2 regions of the Paenibacillus ihbetae genome follow, and region 1 is predicted to be linked to the other one. Evidence: a T-box and tRNA genes for the amino acid it is inferred to sense, from the RefSeq annotation. Region 1 holds a T-box; the other holds one or more tRNA genes.
What was found. A T-box is a leader RNA that pairs with one kind of tRNA and senses whether it is charged. The one in region 1 lies ahead of thrS (threonine--tRNA ligase), so its partner is inferred to be a tRNA-Thr.
Positions count from the first base shown of each region.

Region 2: it has a tRNA-Thr gene. The T-box ahead of thrS (threonine--tRNA ligase) is inferred to sense a tRNA for this amino acid. The anticodon was not compared.

Region 1 is NZ_CP016809.1:6,351,469-6,355,898, reverse strand. It holds gene BBD41_RS28510 (NAD-dependent epimerase/dehydratase family protein) at 1-431, opposite strand, end outside; gene thrS (threonine--tRNA ligase) at 569-2,476, opposite strand; T-box leader at 2,533-2,770, opposite strand; gene BBD41_RS28500 (hypothetical protein) at 3,173-3,529, opposite strand; gene BBD41_RS28490 (AraC family transcriptional regulator) at 4,055-4,430, shown strand, end outside.
Region 2 is NZ_CP016809.1:2,569,513-2,573,942, forward strand. It holds cyclic di-GMP riboswitch class I at 199-297, opposite strand; gene BBD41_RS30270 (hypothetical protein) at 988-1,164, opposite strand; tRNA gene BBD41_RS11540 (tRNA-Thr) at 1,849-1,920, opposite strand; gene BBD41_RS11545 (MTH1187 family thiamine-binding protein) at 2,019-2,324, opposite strand; cobalamin riboswitch at 2,681-2,914, shown strand; gene BBD41_RS11550 (ribonucleoside-diphosphate reductase subunit alpha) at 3,110-4,430, shown strand, end outside.

The DNA of each region.
Region 1 (4,430 bases):
CCCAGCAGTTCAATATAACATTTGCTGAGCCCGTAAAAGCTATCCGGACGGTATGGATCATGGGGACCAACCTTCTCGTCAGTCCTGTAATATCCGGTTGCGTGATTGGAGCTGGCAAATATCATACGGCGCACGCCGTTTTTCACCGCCGCCTCGAATAACTTGTAGGCACCGCTCACATTGCCAGCCAGGACCTTTCCTAGAAAATCGCCCTCGTCTTTGATCCAGGCAAAATGAATCACTGTGTCAATCCCCTGCGTTAGCTCTACCAGCCGGGCTTCATCACCGATATCCATTTGTATAATGCCCTGCATTTCGTCCGCCTGTATATCCGCTCCGACAACGTCATATCGGTGGTCCTGTTGAAGCCCCTTGAATATTGCGCTTCCTATAGTACCTGCCGCTCCCGTAATTAACACTCTACGCTTCATTTCCTCCAACCCCTCTCTCCTTCACGTGATTACTGTCCTGTTAGTTATTACCCGCTGGGAAAAGGAAGTATACGGAAATATTCCGGGGTGGTTGCTTTTCAAACCGATTCGTGCACGGACAAGCGGAACCTTGGCTATTACTTTTTCTCGCGGATATCCTTCAAAACTTGGTCCTTGAAATCGTCCACTAGCTGTACTCCAAGGTCTCCTTCGCCACGTTTCCTCACGGCGACGGTACCGGAGGCAACTTCGTTTTCTCCGAGTACGAGCGTAAAGGGAACCTTCTGCAGCTGAGCCTCTCTTATTTTATAGCCTAGCTTTTCGCTGCGCCCGTCCACTTCTACCCGAATGCCCGCATCGCTAAGGGCTGCCTTAACTTGAAGCGCATAATTGAGATGATGATCCGATACAGGCAACAGTTTGACCTGAACCGGAGCCAGCCAGAGCGGAAACGCGCCGCTATAATGCTCTGTCAAAATGCCGACAAAGCGGTCGATGGAGCCAAAGATCGCCCGATGAATCACAACGGGCCGGTATTTCCGGTTATCTTCCCCGATGTACGAAAGATCAAATTTCTCCGGCATTTGAAAATCAAGCTGGATCGTCCCGCACTGCCAGCTTCGCTTTAGAGCATCAAGAATGTGGAAATCAATTTTGGGCCCGTAGAATGCCCCATCGCCTTCATTCAATCGATAAACGATTCCCATGCGATCCAAGACATTTTGCAGGGCAGATTCAGCCTGGTCCCACAATTCCTCGGAGCCCATTGATTGTTCTGGCCGAGTCGACAGCTCAATTGTGTATTCAAAGCCAAACACTTGGTAAATCCGGTCAATCAATTCGATGACTCGGCCGATTTCATCCTCGATCTGGTCGGGTCTTACAAAGATGTGCGCATCGTCCTGACAGAATGTACGCACACGCATCATTCCGTTTAAGGCACCCGAAAACTCATGTCGGTGTACTTGACCGAATTCGGAAATGCGGATCGGAAGTTCCCGGTAGGAATGCAGGCTGTTTTTAAAAATCAGCATATGTCCCGGACAATTCATTGGCTTCAGGGCAAATTTTGTTTCGTCGACTTCCGTGAAGTACATGTTTTCATGATAATGATCCCAGTGACCGGATTGCTCCCACAGCTTCTGGTTCATCATAAACGGTGTGCGGACTTCTTCGTAGTCCTGCTTCCGCTGTTCTTCACGCGAGAAATGTTCAAGTTCATTGCGGATGACCATTCCTTTTGGCAAATAAAAAGGCATGCCGGGCGCTTCTTCGGAGAACATAAATAATCCGAGCTCTTTGCCCAGCTTCCGGTGATCGCGCTTCCTGGCTTGTTCGAGCATCTGTAAATGTTCATTCAGCTGAGCCTTTTTCGGAAACGCCGTTCCGTATATCCGCTGAAGCATTGGATTGTTGGAATCCCCACGCCAATATGCGCCCGCAACGCTCATCAATTTAAAGGCCTTGATTCGACCTGTAGAGGGCAAATGCGGTCCGCGGCAAAGGTCAAAAAACTCGCCCTGATCATAAATCGTAATGACGGCATCCTCAGGCAGATCCTGAATTAGCTCCAGCTTTAACGGATCTTCGCTGAAAATCTTTACTGCTTCTTCACGGCTGACAACACGGCGAACGATAGGAAGATCCTCTTGGACGATCCGCTCCATCTCTTTCTCGATAGATGCAAGATCATCGGTAGATAACGGTTGACCGAGGTCTATGTCGTAGTAGAAGCCGTCTTCGATGACAGGTCCTATTCCAAGCTTGACTGCCTGGTTTCCGTATAAGCGTTTGATGGCCTGCGCCATTAAATGGGCCGTGCTGTGTCTGAGGATTTCGATCCCCTCTTTACTGTCAAGCGTAATAATTTCGACCTGACAGTCCTCCTCGATCGTCCGGCTTAAATCAACCGGTGTGCCGTTGATTTTTCCGGCAGCCGCATGCTTCATCAAGCTTGCACCTATAGATTTTGCAACTTGCTCAAGCGTTGTGCCCCGCTCATATTCCCGAATACCTCCATCGGGCAGCATTACTTTCAATTTCATGTGAGTTCCTCCATTCAAATAGCGAAAATTTTGAACGCAAAAAGGCGCACCTGCCCGCAAGGGACGAGTGCGCTCGTGGTTCCACCCTAATTTGACCCGCTGGTGAAGCGAATCCTCATATCATCCTGTAACGGGAATCCCCGGCGACGTTTACACTCAAGGGTCATCCTTGATTTCCACATCGCAGCTGCAAGGCGGTAAATCCTTAGAATTGCCGAAGAGGATTTCAGCCCATGTCCTCTTTCTCTGTACGGCACTTGTCTAAGGATTCATGTCCTTGGTCAACGCTTTTCTTTCTTTTCATTTCATTTCGATCCACGCAAAAAAGCACGCTAATCCCGCAAAGGGACGAGCGCGCTCGTGGTTCCACCCTAATTCGACCCGCTGATGAAGCGAATCCTCATCTCATCCTGTAACGGGAATCCCCGGCGACGTTTACACTCAAGGGTCATCCTTGATTTCCACATCGCAGCTACAAGGTGGTAAATCCTTACGGTTACCGAAGAGGATTTCAGCCCGTGTCCTCTTTCTCTGAACGGCACTCGTTTAAAGATTCGTGTCCTTGATTACAGCTTTTATTGTTTTTACATGGTACTTGAAATCTTTGCCGGCGTCAAGCTGGAAGTTACTCCACACGTACAAGCCCGCCATCTCTTCACTACATACATCTGATCGGCTGCAACTAGATTCACTCATTTATAATTGTTGCGTCCTAATCAATTCCAGCCACTTTTCAAGCGTTTCTTTTATCTCGTAGCGATTTCTAGACCGCATTTCCTTTAATGTATCCCAGTTATCATTTACGACCACCAACAGATATTCTCCGCTGGCACTCGAGTCCGGTGACCAGCCTAAGTCGATAATCAATCTCTCCTGCCCGCTTTTGGGCACGCTCCATTCACCCTTCTCCAGCCTCATCTGAATGATTTGCAGCAGATCCTCGGTGAAATAGTGCCAGTTCTTGATAAATCCATCTGCATCCGGCTCAGGTTCAACATCATAAAACTTATTGTAGCAAACGGCAAAACCCGCCGGAATTCGAAGCTCCATCATTTCCAATGTTCATGTACTCCTTATCAATGTCCGCCAAGCTTCTCAAACTCTTTTCTGTACCATTCATATTTAACCGCCCACGCATCTTTGCGGGATTCTATCGGTCTCTCGTCAACTCCACGGAATGATTCAATCGGCGTTCGAACCGGACGCTCGTTCCAAACTCGTCTTGCTCTACAACAGCCCACATCAGATACCTCCTTCTCGTCATCGACAATGTATCGAAATTGTTGTTTACATTTGATCCATTGAACCAAAAACCTCGTAGGTCATCTTAAGCAATATCTCCAGATCATCCAGTTTAACCTGCCAAAAATACCGCCAAGCTCCAACCAATGAAGAATGACCGTCAGGAGCTTTGCAATCAAAATTATACAATAATTAAGTGAATTTCAGAATGATTCCATTGACTTTAAGCTAAACCTACGCTTCCCTTAATTTAGGAAGAACTATCGCTTCATACACATCTGTCCCATAACAACCGTTGGCTTCATATCATTTTCGGTTTTGAAAGGAGTTAGCTCTATGTCCGGAATAACCTTCGTTCGCAGCCCCGAATTGCCGTTTCTGGAGCTGAAGCAATGCGATTCCCTGAATCAGCTATCTTATAAAAAACATTTTCATGAAGAGCTCTCCATCGGTTTGGTTGAGGAAGGATCCACTCGCGTCTGGTCAGAAGGACAGCAGTTTCAGGCTTCAGCGGGACAAGTCGTCTGCTTCCCCCCGCTGGTTCCTCATGCCTGTCATCCGGACAATCCCTCCATTTGGAAATATACCATGATATTTATTCATCCCGAATGGTTTGCCGGTGTGCCTTGCGATCTTGAGATCCATCGTCCGCATTTTCCGGTTCTTCTCCAAGGGGCTCGGGGGAACCGATGCCGACAATTGATCCTTGCTT
Region 2 (4,430 bases), 2.8 Mb from region 1:
ACAAATTGCCCTGTATTCATAGGACGATTGTTGTAGTGTCGTTTTTATCGACAATTATGCTCATTCTATCCTCCTCGCTTATTTATCTCATCTATAGACAAGGCTTGTTGCCTCGACTACCGCTTATTAAAATTCATAATAACTAAAAAGAAAAAACCGTCTTATAGCAAACGCTAACAGACGGAGTTGTCCGTCGTATTCGGCAGCTGGCTGGCAGTAGCATTTGCATTGTCTGCAAATCCGTTAGCCCCTCTAGCTTTGCGTCCCCATTTTTCAATGAGTTTGCCACTATCGTACGAGCTTATATGTAGTTGAAATTTTTAACATTTACTAAAACATATAATATATCAGTATCACAAGTTAGGTTCTTTAGTCTCATTTTTTGTAGTTATTTCTTTTTATTTGTCGTTTTTAGGAAGAATATGACTAGCATACATATCATTATTGATAATAGGAAGGGGTTATTTAAAATCGAATTAATTATCATTAAATGAAAACAAATATTTAATAGAGATAGCGGCAAACTAAGGCCCAATCAGCATCTTAGTTTGCCGCTCTTTTGGGTATTCTCAAAAACTTTAATTTTTTGCTCTTAGCTTTTTATGCACGATGCTTCTTGTGTTTTTTGCATTTTACAATGACTTTTTGTCCAGGTTTGAGGACAATAACTTTAACCTTATGATGATGTTTATTCATAAGAACGAACTCCTCCTTTCGAAGAAGATAATTCATACTATGCAGACATTTAAAAATGAACTGGACTAATAACTTATCTTCTCAAAACTCCTCATGGTCCTGCTCAAAGAATCCCATTAGCTTTAATGTATTGGCCATACTCTCGGTTCCCTCAAGTATCTTCCTGCGGATCGTGCTATCGGACAAACCATGTCGAAAGATCAACAACGTCTCCTTATAAGAGTATCCCTGCATGTATCTGTAATCGACAGCCTTCCTTGACTCGTCATCCTGTATCAAACTATGGCCCTTTCAAGTTGCTGCGGTGTAGAACCGATACCGTTGATACACCCAGCGCTGCTTTTGAATCGGTATCGTAGCATTGGCTCTCTTGTCCGCATGCAGATCCTCCTGATCGATCCGGCGGGCGACTTCTCCGTCAATTGTCGTCTGCTTCAACTCTTCCTCAAACTTTTCAAAATCCTGCATAAGCAGTGTCATTTCTTTATATTAGCTGAGCAGGAATTTTGTCCGCTGGATCTCTGCTTCATTTGCCTTTGGAAAGAGCTCTGCTTGTCTCCATGCCACCGCCATAATGGTGAGTGGAATTAATTATCTTCAGACCCCCGCCCCGACCAAGGATGTGGGGGGCTTTGCTTTGTCATCTACTATTACCTCGTTTGTTAGTGATACCCCAACAGCATTCATGAACCTTCTATTATTTTTGAACAATAAAGTTGGTTCCAAAAGCATGCCATTCTACTATTTTCGATAGAAATCCAAACCAACTCTACTATCTTTGAATATGTTGAAGTATCTAGAAAACGGGAGGTGATTACTATGTCCCGGAAAAAAAAGAAGGTAGTTATTATTATCGTCGTAAAATAATGAAGTCGTATAAAACACGCCGCTAGATTAACTGAACGATCAATCTTGCAAGAAAGGGCCACTAGCTGGCCCTTTCTTGCTTTCCTTTTAAAAGAAATTAAATCGAGTGCAAAGAAGCTATTCTAAATACAATTGGTGACTCGATCTTAGGGAACCAAATCGAGGACGAAAAACCCACTTTACTCGACTAAAGGTTAGAAGAATGTTAGACGTGCAGGTTATTTAACAAAAACGGCGCGTTTCCGATAAACTCGGAAAACCGCGCCGTTATTGACTTTCTAAGGATGCTGGTGAAGGGAATTGAACCCCCGACCTACGCATTACGAGTGCGTTGCTCTACCCCTGAGCTACACCAGCAAGTTTGTTATTTTGAAACAACAAAATATATTATATTCCTTCGACGGGAAAATGCAAGTCCCTCATTAATGGAAAAAACACCCTATAGGAGAGTTGCATTACCCGCCTAATTTCTCCTGCACCGATTGAATCTTCTGCTTGCTTGAGGATGCCCGGTCGCGCCGGTCGTCAATTTTGACCGAGGTGGATACCCGCTTGGCGCCCGCCAAGAACGGCGCCTCGTGCAACGCCTCGATTGCACGCCAAATCATAGGAAGCTCCCCTTCAATAATCGTGCTCATCGAAGTCAATTCGTACGATATTCCCTCCTGTTGCTTCAATATACGCTGCATTTCCGCGACATATGAGCTTAAGCTGGTCGTTGCCGTTCCGATCGGAATGACCGTTACTTCTGCAATTGCCATCACAATAACCTCCCTCGAAGCATTCCATTCATCCACAACGTGGTTGAATCCGATATAGATATCATATCAATTCCGGGGCGTCTTTTCAAAATTTCGTAAAACTCATCAACACACAATATCTTGTATGTCCAAGATCAAATTTTTATATGAGTCATACGATCCGTTGTCAAAACGCAACCGATGCGGAATCCGCGCAAAAACCGTCGCATTTGGTCACAATCCATGGAATCTTGAGCGGTTTTGACTGTTGGCCAACTAGCATATTACCTGTCCGTTTGCTATAATTCTCCTTGCGTTTATTTTTAAGAAATTGGTTTACAGATACAAGATATTGGGTTACATTAGATTAACGACAACCAAATATAGTGTGTACAGGTGCCGCGCTAGCCTATCAGGCAGTCCGGCTTAATAGGGAAGCATGGTGAAAATCCATCACGGACCCGCCACTGTAAAGGCCTCGGGGCTGTTATGCATATACAGCTGCCGGCAGTTTGGCAATACGTCACTGAAGTTCCCCGAAAGCGAACTTTGGGAAGACGCCGAATATGTACGGCCTAAGTCAGGAGACCTGCCTGTATACTTCAGACACCGACCTACGGGGTTATAGGGATGTGTGTTCGTGAAACTGCGTCTGTACATAACATCATGCCCGAATATGGGCTTATGTCAGCTTTATTCAAACCATCCACAGCGCACGGACATTTTCAAGCCTGCCCTTAGGTTTTAGAAAATGTTTTTTTCATGTTCTTTTTTCAATTTCCCCCAAAGAAAGCGAGGATTTTTGTATGCCCCAGCTCGTAGTTAAACCAAATAACCGTCAGCTTGCCTTCGATGAAATCCGCCTCTCCGTTTATGCCGACCGGATCCTAAAGGGATTGGACATGCTAGACAAGGAGCGTCTGCTTCGAGGCGTGAATGCCAAACTCCGCGGTGAGCAAGTTACCGGCGAGGAAATCAGCAATGCCTTCACGATGTCCGCGCTTGAGCTCGTATCCAAGGAAGAGCCTGATTGGAAATTTGCGGCGGCTCGTTCATTCCTGACATCTTTATATAAAAAAGCGGCCCACAACCGCCGCTACAAAGCCTATCCGGAAGAGCCTTACGGCGCTTTCTATCCGCTCATTACGGAGCTTGTCCAGAAGGGCATCTATCGTGAAGACCTTCTGACCTGCTATACGAAAGAGCAAATCGAGGAGCTCGGCGAGTGCATTGATCCAAGCCGCGACCTGCTGTTCGATTACATCGGTCTCTTGACGCTGGCCGAGCGTTACCTTGCAACGGATTTCGACGGACGCGTGATGGAGCTCCCGCAGGAGCGCTACATGGTCATTGCCATGTTCCTTATGCACCAGGAGCCGGAAGACAAACGCCTCGAGCTTGTTAAGGAAGCATACTGGGCAATGAGTAATCTGTACATGACGGCTGCAACGCCAACGATGTCCAACGCCGGCAAGAAGGTCGCAGGCCAGCTCTCCAGCTGCTTTATCGACACCGTTGACGATTCCCTGGAAGGCATCTTCGATTCCAACACCGACGTAGCCCGTCTTAGCAAAATGGGCGGCGGCATCGGCGTCTACCTCGGCAAGGTTCGCGCACGCGGCTCCGATATCCGCGGCCACAAGAACACCAGCTCCGGCGTCATCCCTTGGATCCGCCAGCTGAACAACACGGCGGTGAGCGTTGACCAGCTCGGCACACGCAAAGGCGCCATTGCGGTCTATCTGGACGTGTTCCACAAGGACATTTTGTCCTTCCTTGACCTGAAGCTGAACAATGGCGATGAGCGCATGAGAGCGCATGACGTGTTCCACGGCGTATGTCTGCCTGACCTGTTCATGGAGGCTGTTGAAGCCCGTGAAGAATGGAGCCTGTTCTGCCCGCATGAAGTGAAGAAGATCATGGGCTGGAAAGATGAGAACGGCCGCCCGCTCGGTCTTGAGGACTTCTACGATCAAACGCCGGGTCAAGGCGCGTTCCGCGAGAAATATGCGGAGGCCTTGGCGAATCCGAACCTGCCGCGCATTACCGTGCAAGCAATCGATATTATGAAGCGGATCATGAAATCCCAGCTGGAGACCGGAACTCCGTACATGTTCTACCGCGATA